DNA from 4 places in the Janthinobacterium sp. GL_088 genome. Region 2 is predicted to be linked to each of the others. Evidence: predicted binding sites of a transcription regulator. Region 2 holds the regulator's gene; each other region holds the start of a gene.
The links. Region 2 encodes FNR, which switches genes on or off when oxygen is low (the NO sensors DNR and NnrR bind a similar motif). Its sites were predicted from a motif close to TTGATNNNNATCAA; they were not measured.
Positions count from the first base shown of each region.

Region 1: a site for FNR is predicted at 1,795-1,808, ahead of paaA (1,2-phenylacetyl-CoA epoxidase subunit PaaA). Genes of this name have one in related genera too.
Region 3: a site for FNR is predicted at 1,556-1,569, ahead of ubiU (ubiquinone anaerobic biosynthesis protein UbiU). Genes of this name have one in related genera too.
Region 4: a site for FNR is predicted at 2,193-2,206, ahead of AC3IQ7_RS07140 (glycine-rich domain-containing protein). Genes of this name have one in related genera too.

Region 1 covers NZ_CM174453.1:5,992,304-5,996,158, reverse strand. The annotation lists gene AC3IQ7_RS26775 (M14 family metallopeptidase) at 1-202, opposite strand, end outside; gene AC3IQ7_RS26770 (hypothetical protein) at 344-598, shown strand; gene paaX (phenylacetic acid degradation operon negative regulatory protein PaaX) at 696-1,625, opposite strand; gene paaA (1,2-phenylacetyl-CoA epoxidase subunit PaaA) at 1,893-2,882, shown strand; gene paaB (1,2-phenylacetyl-CoA epoxidase subunit PaaB) at 2,911-3,195, shown strand; gene paaC (1,2-phenylacetyl-CoA epoxidase subunit PaaC) at 3,195-3,855, shown strand, end outside.
Region 2 covers NZ_CM174453.1:280,776-284,630, reverse strand. The annotation lists gene AC3IQ7_RS01195 (hybrid sensor histidine kinase/response regulator) at 1-1,869, opposite strand, end outside; gene fnr (fumarate/nitrate reduction transcriptional regulator Fnr) at 2,119-2,877, shown strand; gene AC3IQ7_RS01185 (FixH family protein) at 2,881-3,405, opposite strand; gene ccoG (cytochrome c oxidase accessory protein CcoG) at 3,508-3,855, opposite strand, start outside.
Region 3 covers NZ_CM174453.1:2,615,226-2,619,080, reverse strand. The annotation lists gene ubiV (ubiquinone anaerobic biosynthesis protein UbiV) at 1-330, opposite strand, end outside; gene ubiU (ubiquinone anaerobic biosynthesis protein UbiU) at 455-1,492, opposite strand; gene AC3IQ7_RS11955 (hypothetical protein) at 1,655-2,071, shown strand; gene AC3IQ7_RS11950 (ribonucleoside triphosphate reductase) at 2,190-3,855, shown strand, end outside.
Region 4 covers NZ_CM174453.1:1,599,578-1,603,432, forward strand. The annotation lists gene AC3IQ7_RS07125 (hypothetical protein) at 47-307, shown strand; gene AC3IQ7_RS07130 (hypothetical protein) at 497-766, shown strand; gene AC3IQ7_RS07135 (hypothetical protein) at 1,009-1,248, shown strand; gene AC3IQ7_RS07140 (glycine-rich domain-containing protein) at 1,336-2,076, opposite strand; gene AC3IQ7_RS07145 (CHASE domain-containing protein) at 2,265-3,855, opposite strand, start outside.

The sequences.
Region 1 (3,855 bases), 760 kb from region 2:
CGTCCGGGTAGGCTGACTTGCCTGCATTCATGAAGCGGATCGTGCACGCCTCGCCTTGCGCGCCTTGCAGGCGGAAGTAAAACCACTGCGTGATGTCGGCGTGGGAATCCTTGCGGATGTTCAGCTCGATGGATAGTGCATCGTCGGCGCGCAGCACCTCGATCGCGCCGGCGTCGAATTGCTGGCTGATTTTAATGGTCATGTGTGTTCCTGATAAAAACGTATGGGTTTTGCATCGTGTGCAATGGCGCGATGATACCCGTTTTAGCGGCGTCTTTGTGCTGGCGCAAACGACGCGGGACATGCTTTGCTAACGTGATAGCTCCAACATGAGGAGAGCATCATGGACGACAACGGCAAACACATACGCGAACTGGAAAAGAAAGTCAGCGCCCTCAGCGATGCGCTGGCGCACCTGGGCAAGGGCACGACCTTGCAGGAATTGCTGCGCATCATACGTTTCCCCGGCTATACGACGCCAGCCGAATTCACTTTCAACGTCGCCATCCTCGACACCATGCTGGTGCAGGCCAATGCGCTGGAAAAGCTGGGGCAGGATTTGCTGGCTGGTGCCAAGCAGGTGGTGGTAAAACAGTGAACGCCTGAGAAAATGTCCATGGCGGCGTTGCGTTGCCTTGGCGTACTAGTCGTACTGCCTGCGGCCACGCGCCTGGCCCTGAACATTTTTCAGACGTTCAAGTAGTCAGACCGCCAAATCGTTCGTAGAACCACGGCTCGACAGATGCCGCCTGCTCATCCTCGCGCCGCAGGGTGGCCAGGATATGTTCCTCGGCGGCCGCATACGTGATGCGGTACAGGTCGCGCGCCAATGCGTAGGCTTGCGTGCCGGGCCACGGTTCGGGCAGCAGTTCGACGGGCAGTTGCGGGTCATGCAATTGCACGCGTCGGTAGGCGTGCGTCAGCAGCGAGCGGATGACGAAGGCTTGCTCGGCATCGAACACGGGCGCCTCTTGCAGCAGGGTCAGCAGGGGCTGGAAGCTGGCGATGAATTTTTCGTAGCCGGCCATCACTTCCGACAAGTCCCAGCAGTCGCCCACCATGTCGCGCAGCGGGCGCGTGCTGACACCCGGCAACTCTGTTGTGTGGCAGACATACAACTTGCCCTGCACCTCGTTGCGCACGAGGATATCTTCCAGCGCCTCCGTATTGCTGGCCGGATGGCCAAAGATGCCGGGAGAGATCAAACCATAGCCGGCCCATAATAATTCCTTGCGCAGCGCCCCCCGCTCGGCGGCGCCGATGCTACCGGCCGGCCCGATCACCAGGGTCCAGCTGCCATCCCAGTGCACGACCAGCGGCGCATAGATGCGGCGATAGGCACGTTCGAAGCGGGCCAGCGCCTCCGGGCGTATCGTATAGGCGCTGCGGCGGCCGTCGCGCTGCGAGCTGAGCCAGCCTTCCTGCGCCAGGCGGAACACGCTGGTGCGCAACAAACGGTCATTGACGCCGAATGGCGCCAGCAGTTCGATCAGGCTGCCCAGCCAGATGGCGCCGCCGCGCGGCACGATGGCGTCGCCAAAGATGGTCATCACCAGGGACTTCGAGCGCGGTGGGTCGCTTTCCAGGAAATCGGCTATCCATGCCGTGCAGCGGGTGTTCTTCATGTGGTTCCGGTCTGGCCGTGTTGCGGTCGGTTCAATAAAAGCAGCAGTTTACTTGGCTGCGCGGGTAGCGCGGCAATAATTTGCCGGAAGCGCTGGTGGCGCTTCGTGGTGTTTTCTCATCAGCAATATCATACGCACAAAAAAGCTGCACAAGATACGAATTTTTAAAATGATTCATATCAAGTGTATGCAAATCGTTTTTTGTATCGTATTATCTGTTCATCGCACCGCGTTGCTGCGCAAAATCAAAGACATGGGAGACAGATCATGTACGCACAAATGGTTGAAACCGGCCTCAAGAACGTCCGTTCCCTCGACGACATGGGCCAGGAAGAACGCGCTTTCCAGGCGCGCATCGACGAAGGCATCAAGATCGAGGCCAAGGACTGGATGCCGGACGCCTATCGCAAGACCCTGATCCGCCAGATTTCGCAGCACGCGCACTCGGAAATCGTCGGCCAATTGCCTGAAGGTAACTGGGTCACGCGCGCGCCTACCCTGAAACGCAAATCGATCCTGCTGGCCAAGATCCAGGATGAAGCGGGCCATGGCCTGTACCTGTATAGCGCCGCAGAAACCCTGGGCGTATCGCGCGATGACTTGCTGGCCGCCTTACACTCGGGCAAAGCCAAGTATTCCAGCATCTTTAATTATCCAACCCTGTCGTGGGCGGACATGGGCGCCATCGGCTGGCTGGTCGACGGTTCCGCCATCATCAACCAGATTCCCCTGTGCCGTTGTTCCTACGGTCCGTATGCGCGCGCCATGATCCGCGTCTGCAAGGAAGAATCGTTCCATGCGCGCCAGGGCTACGACATCATGATGTCGCTCTGCAAGGGAACGCCCGAGCAAAAAGCCATGGCGCAGGATGCCTTGAACCGCTGGTGGTGGCCTTCGCTGATGATGTTCGGTCCGTCCGACGCCGCTTCCGTCAACAGCGCCCAATCGGCGCAATGGCGCATCAAGCTGTTCTCGAACGACGAATTGCGCCAGCGCATGGTCGACCAGACCGTGCCGCAGATTGAATACCTGGGCCTGGCCGTGCCCGATCCCGACCTGAAGTTCAATGCGGAAACGGGCCACTATGAGTTCGGCGAGATCGACTGGTCCGAGTTCAACAATGTCCTGAAGGGCAATGGCCCGTGCAACCGCGAACGCCTGCAAACGCGCGTGAAAGCGTATGAAGACGGTGAATGGTTCCGCGATGCCTTGGTCGCGTATGCAGACAAGCAAGCTGCTAACAAAGCGGCAGCGTAAATACATAAGACAGATAGGGGATAGCAACATGAGCAAAGAATGGCCATTGTGGGAAGTTTTCATCCGCAGCCAGCACGGCCTGGCGCACAAGCATGTGGGCAGCCTGCACGCTTCCGACGCCACCATGGCGGTCAACCATGCGCGCGACGTCTACACGCGCCGCAATGAAGGCGTGAGCATCTGGGTGGTGCGCGCGGCCGATATCGTCGCCAGCAGCCCCGGCGACAAGGGCGCCCTGTTCGAACCGTCGAACAGCAAGGTGTACCGCCATCCCACCTTCTTCCCGATGCCGGAAGAAGTCAAGAACCTGTGATGGGAGCGCTTGCAATGGATGATAAGGTCAACTACCTTTTGCGCCTGGGCGACAATGCCCTGATCCTCAGCCAGCAGCTGTCGCAGCTGTGCGGCAAGGGTCCTGCGCTGGAAGAAGACATGGCGCTGACCAACGTGGCGCTGGATCTGCTGGGCCAGACGCGTTTGTGGTTCAGCTACGCGGCCGAACTGGAAAACGCGGGCCGCGACGAGGACGACATCGCTTTTTTACGCGACGCCCACGATTTCAAGAACTGCCTGCTGCTCGAACAGCCGAACGGCAATTACGCCGACACGATGATGCGCCAGTTCTTCTTCGACAGCTGGCACTATTTCCAGCTGCTGGAACTGACGAAATCGACGGATGCGCGCATCGTCGAAGTGGCGCAAAAGTCGATCAAGGAAGTCACCTATCATTTGCGCCGCAGCGGCGATCTTGTTGTGCGCCTCGGCGACGGCACGGCGGACAGCCACGCCAAGACGCAGGCTGCCGCCGACCAGCTGTGGATGTACACGGGCGAGATGTTCAAGTACGACGCCGTCGACCAGGCCATGGTCGCCGTCGGCATCGCGCCGCCATCGGACGTGCTGCGCCGGGCTTTCCTCGAACACGTGGCCGAGATCTTCGCCGAAGCGACGCTTGTCATGCCGGCGCCCGACG
Region 2 (3,855 bases):
CGTTTCGGCCGGTTGCGCCAGCATCTCGAAGGGCACGCTGAACCAGAAACGGCTGCCCTTGCCTTCGCTGCTGGCGACGGCGATGTCGCCGCCCATCATGTGGATCAGCTGCTTGCTGATGGCCAGGCCCAGGCCCGTGCCGCCGAAGCGCCGCGTGATGCTCTGGTCGCCCTGGGAAAACGCGGAAAACAGCTGTTGTTGCTGCAGTTCCGTCATGCCGATGCCCGTGTCGCGCACTTCGAAGCGCAGCCAGGCGCGGCCGCTCTCGCTCTTGCTCTCGCTCTTGCTCTCGGCCAGGCTGACGGCCACCACCACTTCGCCGCTCTCCGTGAACTTGATGGCGTTGCCGGCGAGGTTGACGAGGATTTGCTGCAGGCGCTGAGCGTCGCCGACGAGGCGCCGCGGTACGTCGGGTTCGACGGCGATGGCCAGTTCCAGTTCCTTTTCGCCCGCATTCATCGTCATCGTCGTGGCCAGGGTATTCATGACTTCGTCGAGGTCGAATTCGACAGGCGACAATTCCATGCGGCGCGCCTCGATCTTCGAATAGTCGAGCACGTCGTTGAGGATACCCAGCAGCGACTGGCCCGCCACGCGCACCATGGTCAGATACTTGCGCTGTTCCGTGTCGAGCCTGGTATTGCCCAGCAAATACACCATGCCCAGCACGGCATTGAGGGGCGTGCGGATTTCATGGCTCATGTTGGCCACGAAATCGCTCTTCGCGCGGTTGGCCGCTTCGGCGCGGTCGCGTTCCTGTTCCAGCTCCGCCGCGCGCGCTTCGAGTTCCTGCTGCAGGCGGTCGCGTTCGCTCATCAGGCCGTTGAACGCTTCCGTCAGTTCGCCGATCTCGTCGCGCTGCCGTACCGGCACGGGGGTGAAGCGGCTGCCGCTGGTGCGCAGGGCCAGCAAGGTGTTGCGCAGGCGCACCAGCGGCGACAGCAGGCGCACGGTGACCCAGCCCAGAACGGCAGCGGCCAGCAGCGAAGCGAGGATGCTCCACAGCACCAGCCGGTACAGCACGCCATCGAACGGTTCGAAGGCATCCTCGACGGGCAGCGAGGCGGCCAGCAGCCAGTTCACGGATTTCAGGCGCTTGAAGCTGTTGACGGCCGTGATGCCCCGGCTGTTGGTGCTGACCATGCTGCCTTCGCCATCTTCCTTCAGCAACTGGGTCGTCGTCAGGTTGGCGTTCGGCTTGCGCGGTTGCAGCAAGCGGCTCGTATCGGGGTGCAGCACATAGCGCGGCACGGCGCCGCGCGTGAGGATGAAATAATAGCCGCTCTTGCCGATCTTTTCCGAGCGCAGGCGGCCCAGCAGGTTGTCCTTGTACAGGCGCAGCACGCCGATCACCACGCCGGCCACCCGGCCATCGGCGGCCAGCACGGGCGCCACCATCTGCACGATGGGCATGCCGCTCGATTTACCAAGCATCGGTTCGGTGATCATGGGCTGGCGCGTGCGCAGGACGGTCTGGAAATACTCGCGCTCGGCAACGTTGATGCCGGCGCGCCCCGCCACTTCCGGCATGTCGGCCACGATGGCGCCCTGCGCGTCGAGCACCAGCACGTCATCGAACAGCACCAGCATCGAGCGGCGCGAATAGTATTCGCGCAATTGGACGGGCCGGGCGATCAATTCCGGCGGCTGTTGCCGGGCCGTCAGGGTGACGATCTGCAGCAGCATGCCCAGCTTGTCGTCGAGCTCGGCAGCGGTGCGGGTGATCAGGGACGATTGCTGGCTCAGCAGTACTCGGGTGAAGTCGTCGCGCATGTGCTGCACCTGGATCATGGTGACCAGCGCGATCATGGCGATCGAGGTCAGGCTGGTGGCCAGCGCGACTTTTGCTTTGATGCCGAGAGGCTTCATGATTTCCTTTTCAGTACCGGGCGGCACAGGCGGCAGATAATGCTGTCAGGAATTTTCCTATCAATACACCAGCTTGGCAAGCGCCACCGCGCAAATTGCCCGCCCCGTACGGGCTTTTGACGATGTTGCCATATAATTAAAGGCTGGACGTCGTTTATTCGCCGAAATTACGGTGAAATTGGCATACGGCAACCCTGTATGCAGCTGTATGCAGTAAACTTGTTGTTGCATTTTCTAAAAGGTACCGACATGACTGAAGCGCTACTCACTCCCACCTTGCCCACCGTGAACGTGGAGGCGTTGCGTGCGCGATGCTCGACCTGCAGCATGCATCAATTGTGCCTGCCGATGGGCCTCGATGTGGGCGACATGGACAGGCTGGACCAGATCATCGGCCGCCGCCGCAAGATCGTGCGCGGCGCCTCGCTGTTCCGCATCGGTGACTCGTTCCAGAACCTGTATGCGATCCGCCTGGGGCACTTCAAGACGTACCAGATCAATCCCGGTGGCGAAGAGCAGGTGACGGGTTTTCAGATGGCGGGCGAACTGCTGGGCATGGATGCCATCAGCGCCGACCGCCACCACTGTAATGCAGTGGCGCTGGAAGACAGCGAAGTGTGTGAAATCCCGTTTTCCAGCCTGGAACAATTGCTGGGCAATATGCCGACCCTGCTGCGCCATTTCCACCGCATGATGAGCCAGGAAATCACGCGCGAGCAAAGCGTGATGCTGTTGCTGGGCAATATGCAGGCGACGCAGCGGTTTGCCGCCTTCATCGTCAACCTGGCGTCGCGCTATGAAGCGCGCGGCTATTCGGGCAGCAATTTCCAGCTGCGCATGTCGCGCGAGGAAATCGGCAACTACCTGGGCCTGACCATCGAGAGCGTCAGCCGCCTGCTATCCAAATTCAAGAAGGAAGGCTGGCTGCGCGTGTCGAACCGCGAGATCGAGATATTGCAGCCGGCCAAGCTGAAGGCCATTACGGCCGGAACCGACATCTGCAAATAAGGCTTACAGCTCTTCGTCCGCATGCAGCGCGATGCTGCGTTGCAGCGGCCAGGTCCAGATGCCGGACAGGCGCCACTCGCGTTTGTCGTTTTCCACCAGCACTTGCCAGCGGCTGCGCTCGAGCATCGGCAGCGCCACGGAAAAATTGCCGGCCGCATCGGGCTGCACCAGCACCTTGATATCCTTTTCCGGCAGGGTCGCATGCGCCAGGTGCAGCTGCAGCGGACCCTGGTAAGCCTTGCCGAAGCTGTGCACGGAACCGGTCAGGCGTGCTTGCGCCACGTCATACGACAGGCTCGTATCCATGGCCAGGTCGCTGGCGATCGTGTCGCGCTTCAAATCCTGGTTGATCGCCTTGCCCTGCTTGTAATAATCGCCCACCACCAGCGCATCGGGCTGCGTAAACGCGATATAGCCCATGAAGCTGCCGACGACCACGGACAGGCCGGGGCCGATCATCAGCAGCCATGGCCAGCGATGCTTGTACCACGGTGCAACGGGGGCTTGCAGTTTCAGACTGTCGGACATGATATTTCTCCTGTTTAATCAGCCAGTCCCCGCATGGGGACCGGCCTTCCTGCAACTTCGTGGCGGCGGCGAGGGCACCCGGTCCCCGTCCGCCTTTCCTTGTTAACGTGGCACGATGAATACCGCGCTTTCACGCACATGCAGCGACGGGTCGTCCAGCGAGTGCAATTCGATCGCAATCTTGTTCGAACCCTTCTCTCCCACGCCGTGCGGCACGCGCAGACGGATCGGCCAACCCAGCGTTTCCGTCGGCTGCAAGGTCACTTCTTCGCGCGTCAGCAAGGTCAGGCCCGGCAAGCCGGAAGCGCTGATCTTGAAATGCTGGGTTTGCTCCGACGTGTTCATGATCTGCAGACGGTAGACGTTTTCAATCATGCCGTCTTCCACTTCGCGTCCCATCGAACCGCGGTCGCGGATCACGTCCATTTTCAGGGGCGTGCGCAGGGCCAG
Region 3 (3,855 bases), 2.3 Mb from region 2:
GAAGGACGCGCCCTTTTCCATGCAGTGCACGGCGCCCATGTCGTTGGCCTCGACGCCGTAGCGGCCATTGCCCGTGATGCGGCGCAGGGTCGCCAGTTCCGCGCCCGCCTCGATCAGCGCCTGCGTCGACAGCACCACTTCCTTGCCGGCGGCGGCCAGCATGTCGGCGATATCGAGCCAGTCGGCCAGGCGTACCTCATGCCGGCGCGAGCAGACGGTTTCGCCCAGGTACACGATATCGACGGCGGTGCCGGCGATCTGCTGGTAAAACTCGAAAACGGTGGCGCGCGGCCAGTAGTACAGCAAGGGGCCCAAAGAGAGTTTTAACATGTCTTTTCCATTTTTTTAGTTTACAAAACCGTAGCGAGCGGTTCGCGGCGAGGCCGAGAAGCGCAGCTGTGCTAGAGCACAGCGAGCATCGCAGGCCACGCCCCGGAACGCGCAGTAGGTTTTGCTATTTCCAAGAGCGGTGGTAGGCACCCAAGGTGTGCTGCTGACCCTCGGCCAGCTTGTCCATGGCCGCCATCCAGCCCGGCTTGACAGCGTAGCGCGCATTACCTTCGCGGCAGGCGTCGATCGCTTCGCGCCACACGCGCGTCACCTGCGCCACATAGGCGGGACTGCGCTGGCGTCCTTCGATTTTCACGGCGCGCACGCCCATGGCGATCAGCTGCGGCAGCAGCGCCAGCGTGTTCAGGCTGGCCGGTTCCTCGATGGCGTAATACTCTTCGTCATTGACTTCGAAACGCCCCTTGCACAGGGTGGGATAGCTGGCGTTTTCACCGGGCGCATAGCGGTCGATCAACACGCCGTTCAGGCGCGATTCCAGGCCCTTCGGCGTTTCCAGCCAGCGCACGGATTTCGCCGGCGAGCACACGCCGTGCGTGTTCGGCGCCTCGCCCGTCGCATACGACGACAGCGCGCAGCGCCCTTCGACCATCACGCACAGGCTGCCGAAGCCGAAAACCTCGATCTCGACTTCCGTCTTGGCGATCAATTGCTCGACCTGCGCCATCGACAGCACGCGCGGCAGCACGGCGCGGGCGATGCCGAAGTGTTCATGGTAAAAATTGATGGCTTCGTAGTTGGTGGCCGAGCCCTGCACGGACAGGTGCAGGCGCAGCTGCGGGTGGTGCTGGGCCGCATACGCCATCAGGCCAGGATCGGCCACGATCATGGCGTCGATGCCGGCTTGCGCGGCGCGGTCGATGGCGCTGCGCCACACGGCCCAGTTGTGCGGCTGCGGATAGGTGTTCAGCGCCAGCAGCACCTTGCGTCCATATTGATGGGCGTAGCGCACGCCCTCGGCGATGGCCTTCTCGTCGAAATTGAGGCCGGCGAAATTGCGCGCATTGGTGGCATCGCGAAAGCCCAGGTAGACGGTGTCGGCGCCATTGTCGACGGCCGCTTTCAAGGCAGGCAGGCTGCCGGCGGGGCAGACCAGTTCCAGCGGTCCGGCCACGCGGGTGGCGGTGGTTGAATCAAGCATCATGATATTCACAGTCCTGTATCGGCTCAGGGTGCAGACTATAGCCCCGCCCATGCCGCCCAGTCCTTGACGCAGGTGAAGGAATGCATGCATGGCTGGCGCGCGTTCAACTTGCTTGACCTGGCTGTAAAATGCCCCACTTTTCTCCCTCTTCGATTGCCCGCCATGACCCGCAAACCGCTGCTGATTTTCCTGCTCACCCTGTTCCTCACCGCGCTGCAAGTGCAGTGGGCCGGCCCGGCCGATGGCTATGACGCAGAGACCATCTCCGTCCTGTCGCCGGAAGTACTGGGCGCGTATCCGGGCGTGCTGCTGCTGTTCCTGCTGGCCGTGTTCGCGCGCCGCCAACTGCCGCTGCTGCGTCAGGCCGCCATCTGCACGGGCCTGCTGGCCGTCTACTGGCTGCTGGCGAACTACGTGACGTTCGACGCACGCGTGGCCAGCTGGAGCACCTACTCGCCGCTGGAAATCTGGGCGCACGTGCTGCCCGCCTCCGTCGCCAGCATCGCCGCCTGCGGCGTCGCGTTCTTTTGCGTGAGCTGGCTGATCCTGCGCGAAACGCGCTGGAACAAAACCGGTTGAGGTGGTTTTTTCACCTGCATCAAGGATTCGTCACGCAACTGCACGCACCCTTTGACGCCACTATATTTAGTGATTAATCTCCATAAAAACACCGCATGTTGTGTTTATTGGAGGTTTCATGACGACAAATGCAGTTTCCCCCACACGCGGCCAGGTCGATGTCGCCGCGTCCATCAATGAATACCTGGACCGGCGCGACTGGCGTGTCAACGCCAATGCCAACCAGGGCTACTCGCTGGGTGGCCTGATACTCAACGTGTCGGGCAAGGTCATCGCCAACTACTGGCTGGACCAGGTGTATCCGCCGGAAGTGGGCGCGGCGCACCGCGAAGCGGCGCTGCACATCCACGACCTCGACATGCTGGCCGGCTATTGCGCCGGCTGGTCGCTGCGCACCCTGCTGCACGAAGGCTTGAATGGCGTGCCGGGCAAGATCGAATCGGGCCCGCCGAAACACATGTCGAGCGCCATCGGCCAGATCGTCAATTTCCTCGGCACCTTGCAAAACGAGTGGGCCGGCGCGCAGGCGTTCAGCTCCTTCGACACCTACATGGCGCCCTACATCCGCAAGGACAGCCTGCGCTACGAAGACGTGCGCCAGTACATGCAGGAGCTGATCTTCAACCTCAACGTGCCATCGCGCTGGGGCACGCAAACGCCATTCACCAACCTCACGTTCGACTGGGTCTGCCCGGACGACCTGCGCGAACAGATTCCCGTCATCGCCGGCCAGGAGATGGACTTCAGCTATGGCGAGCTGCAGGCGGAGATGGACATGATCAACCGCGCCTACATCGAGATCATGATGGCGGGCGACGCCAAGGGACGCGTGTTTACCTTCCCCATCCCCACCTATAACATCACCGAGAATTTCGACTGGCATAGCGAAAACGCGGAACGCCTGTTCGAGATGACGGCCCGCTACGGCCTGCCCTACTTCCAGAACTTCATCAATTCGGAACTCAAGCCGAACATGATCCGCTCCATGTGCTGCCGCTTGCAGCTGGACTTGCGCGAACTGCTCAAAAGGGGCAATGGCCTGTTCGGTTCCGCCGAGCAGACCGGTTCCCTGGGCGTGGTGACGATCAACTGCGCGCGCCTGGGCCACTTGTGGCGCGGCGACGAGCCAGCGTTGCTGGCCGACCTGGACCGCCTGCTGGAACTGGGCAAGACCAGCCTGGAAATCAAGCGCCGCACCATCGAGGAACTGATGCAGCAAGGCCTGTTCCCGTACACGAAACGCTACCTGGGCACCCTGCGCAATCACTTTTCCACCCTGGGCGTGAACGGCATCAACGAGATGATCCGCAATTTCAGCGGCGACGCTTACGACATCACGTCCGCCGAAGGCCATGCGCTGGCGATACGTCTGCTCGACCACGTGCGCGCCCGCATGGTGGCCTTCCAGGAAGAGACGGGCCATATGTACAACCTGGAAGCGACGCCGGCCGAAGGCACGACGTACCGCTTCGCCCGCGAAGACCGCAAGCGCTATCCCGCCATCCTGCAGGCGGGAACAAGCGACAACCCGTACTACACGAATTCGTCGCAGCTGCCCGTCGGCCACACGGACGACCCGTTCGAGGCGCTGGAATTACAGGACGCGCTGCAGCGCAAGTATACGGGCGGCACGGTGCTGCACCTGTACATGACGGAAGCGCTGTCGGATGCGAGCGCGTGCCGCGAGCTGGTAAAACGCGCCCTGAGCCGCTTTTCGCTGCCCTACATTACCGTCACGCCCACGTTTTCCATCTGCCCGCGCCACGGCTACCTGGCCGGCAAAC
Region 4 (3,855 bases), 1.3 Mb from region 2:
GCAGCGCGCCGTTCCCGCGTTGCGCCACTCACTTAAGGACTACAGCATGAGCACCCTCACTTACGAAGAATACCTGGACGAGGTCACCACCGTCCTGACGGAACTGTACGACCTCGACGACGAGGCCGCCATCAAGCTGGTCGTGGCGGCGCAGGACGCCGAATTTTTTGTCCCGCACGATGCGCATGAGGAAATGCGTACCGCCGAGCAAGCCAAGAAAGATGCGGTCACCCTGTTCGAGCGCAAACAGAATCGCCAGCAAACGCAGGAAAAACAGCAGCAGCGCGTGCGCCAGCAAAAGAAATAAGGACGAAAGCCAGGCCGCTGGAGTCATGGCGCAGTACGGGCTTCGGCGCAACGCCGGGGCCGTGCCTTTGACGCAGCGCAAACGCGTCATGGCGCGCTGGCGATATGGTGAGCAATGTCGTCACGCGTCTGGGCTCTTGTGGCGGGCTCTGAACAGCGTGACGCTGTTTCCCGTCAGCAGGAGCAAGCCATGCGAGCTACGAATCACCCCAGCAAGGAACAGGTACGCGCCTACATGCGCCGGCGCGAACGCGCGCTGCTGCAGCCGCCGCCGCCCGATGAAATCCGCCGGCAACTGGCCTGGTGCCGCGTAGATGCCCTCCCGGGCACTTGCCCGCTTGCCACCCCGGCCGGCGTGGCCGCGCAAGGCTGGCATTTATCTGCGGAAATGGCCCGCCTCAGCACCCTCATGGCCATAGTCTGGCTCATGCATAGCGGTGTTGCTCATCGTAAAAATTGATGACTTGCAGCAAATTTTTCCGATTTGAGTTATCCTCTAGCACATTCCAAGTGCGTCAATTCTCTTCAATTATCACAATTTTGCTTTAAGTTACGCAAAAATCAACAATAGCGTGTATTATATTGTTTGCGGCGTAAAAGCCGCATAAGTGATGGCGCTTTTTAGTGTGTTTACCCTGAATTATTGCAGAAGAGACATTCGGTTTCTTTTTGCTCTAATACAACAAGTACGGATTTTCGATCATGTCTCTCAAACAAATTACCTCTTTGCCTACCTACAACCCGAATCGCGTCCTCGATGCGATCATCGACAAGCTGCAACTGAAAAACGATGCCGCCTTGTCGCGAGCCCTGGAAGTGGCGCCACCGGTCATCAGCAAGATTCGTCACAATACCTTGCCGATCGGCGCCACGATCCTCATCCGCATGCATGAAATCAGCGATTTCAGCATTCGCGAACTGCGCGAGTTGATGGCTGCCTAAGAGCGCCTGACAGACGGCAAGCTGAGAGGTGCCGTCTGGGTAAGCCAGGCTTGCCGCGTGCGGCAGCCACATCTGTTTTCCGCTTTTCTATTGCGGGTCGCGGTTCAGCACCGGACGATCGACATAGAAGCGCCCCATTTCCAGGCCAGTCGAAGACGACTTGACCACCGCCGCGGCCAGTGAGGCAGGGGCGCTGGAAAATGCGGTGTTGGCAGCCCCGGTCGCGCGGCCCGAATACGCCGTCGCCTGCACCGCCGCACTGGAAAACGCCGTCTGAACGGCCCGGCCCGAGTAAGCCGTCGCCTGTACCGCTGCACTGGAAAATGCTGTTTGGACAGCCCGTCCTGAATACGCAGCTTGCACTGCCCGTCCTGAATACGCCGCCTGTACGGCGCGCCCCGAATACGCCGCTTGTACGGCGCGCCCCGAATATGCCGTTTCTGCGCGGATATAATCTTCCCCGAACGTTTGTTCATACAACTGCTTCATGCGCTCGCCCACGCGATGGTGCGCCGCTTCGTCATCTTCGCCGCGCAAGCCGATGTAGGGGAAGTGATGAAGGAAGTAACCGAACACCTGTTCGCAGTCTGCCGCATATTTCAGGGTGTCGAGGATGTGGTAGTGCCAGAAGGTGTCGACGTCCATCAAAGGCGCCGTTTCTTCTTCCGGAAACTGTTTCATCAGGATCAGGAAGCGGCGGTATTCGAATTCCACTGCATTCGCCTTCTCCAGACTCCATCCTTCGCCTGACTCCCGGTGCATCAGTTTGACCTTGATCGCGTCCAAATTCAAATCGGCAATTGCTTTGAAACTGTCGTTCGTATCCATGAATGTCCTTTGGTAAAGAGCGTTGTGGGAACTGCGGTGTAACAAGGAAAAGCGGTGCGTGTGTACTCCTGGCAAGTAGTCGAGGAATGCCTGGCCCATGGCGGGCGGGCGCTGAGTTGTTCTACATCAATATTGCATCTAATTACGAAATATGCAAGCTGAGCTTGCTTCGTGCGGGCGCGCGGCTGTCACCCGCTGGCCCGGCTTTCTTCCTGGTAGGGAAAGGCGGTGGCGTCCGCGCCCAGCGGCACGCTGACGTGTACGCTCATGCCGGCGCCGGGGCTGCTTTCGATGTAAAAAGTGCCGCCCAGCAATTTGATGCGTTCCTCGATGCCCACCAGGCCAAACGAGCCCAGCTTGTTGCGCCCGTCGATGGCCGCGCCCACGCCGTTGTCGCTGATGCTCATCGACACCGTATCGTGGCATTTTTCCAGCTTGACTTGCACGCGGCTGGCATTCGCATGCTGGGAAATATTGCTGAGCGACTCTTGCAGGATGCGGAACAGGGCCGTCGCGCATTGGTCGCTGAGGCAAATGTCGTCATGGCTTTCGCTCACTTCGCAGGCAATGCCCGTGCGCTGGCGAAACTGCGCCACCTGCCATTCGACGGCCGCATTCACGCCCAGGTCCAGCACGGTAGGGCGCAAGTCGTTGATGATCTGCCGCACGCTCTTGATGGTGGCGTCGATCTGCTCCAGAGTCGAGCGGGCGCGGGCGTTCAGGCGCGGGTGGCGGCGCTGCGTGCGCGAGGCCAGCATGTCGGCATCGATGCGCAAGACCAGCAGGTTCTGTCCCAGGTCGTCGTGGATTTCGCGCGCGATGCGCTTGCGCTCTTCTTCCTTGATCTGGTCGGCATGCGCCGCCAGGCGGCGCAGTTTTTGGTGCGACAGTTGCAATCGGATCTGGCTGGCGCGCAATTCCTCCGTCATGCCCGTCGCCATCTGGATGGCGCGCCGGCGCGACGACGCCAGGGTGTGGAACAGTACATACAGCAGCATGGTGCTGGCAAAGCCGATCAGCAGGGCCAGCCACGGCAGGAAGACGTCGAAGCGTGAATACAGGTCGCTCTTGCGCACGCTGAACAGCGCTTGCCAGGCGCGGCCATTGTGCTCGATCAGCAACGTGCTGCTCAGGTAGCGGCCCGAATTGCCGGGCTGCCACCATGGCGCATGCATGCCCGCCGCCGTGCTGTCGAAGATGGGACGCATGTCGTGCGGCAGCTGCAGCGGCAAGTCCGGCTGTTCAAGCGCCTGCGGGCCGATATCGAACAGGGTCAAGCGGACGTTGCGTACCGGCATGTCGGCCAGCGCGCTGCGCATCATCGTCACCAAGTCGTAGCCGATGCCGACGGAACCCTGGTAAGCCGCGCGCCTTTGCTCCAGCGTATCGACCGGCATGCCGAAGCGGTACACGGGCATGCGCATGGCCATGCCCGTCAATTGGGGCCGGCCGTCCATCGGCACGGGCACGCCGGAATTGCTGATCTGGCCGGAATCGCGCGACAGCACCAGCGCTTCGGCGATCAGCGGGCGCGCGGCGATGTCATAGCCATACTTTTCCGGAGCGCTGGCGATCGGCTCGATGTACACGAGCACGGAATACTCGGCGCGCGGGGCGGGCGGATGGATGGCAAACGCCGGATAGCCGTCGCGCCCGGGCGGATAGTCGCGCTGCATGGCCGCTTCGAAGGCGGCGCGCTGCGTCTCGTCGAGTTCCTGGCTGTAATTGAGATTCATCACGCCCGGGTAGTTCTGTTGCAGGGCGATGTTTGCCACGTAG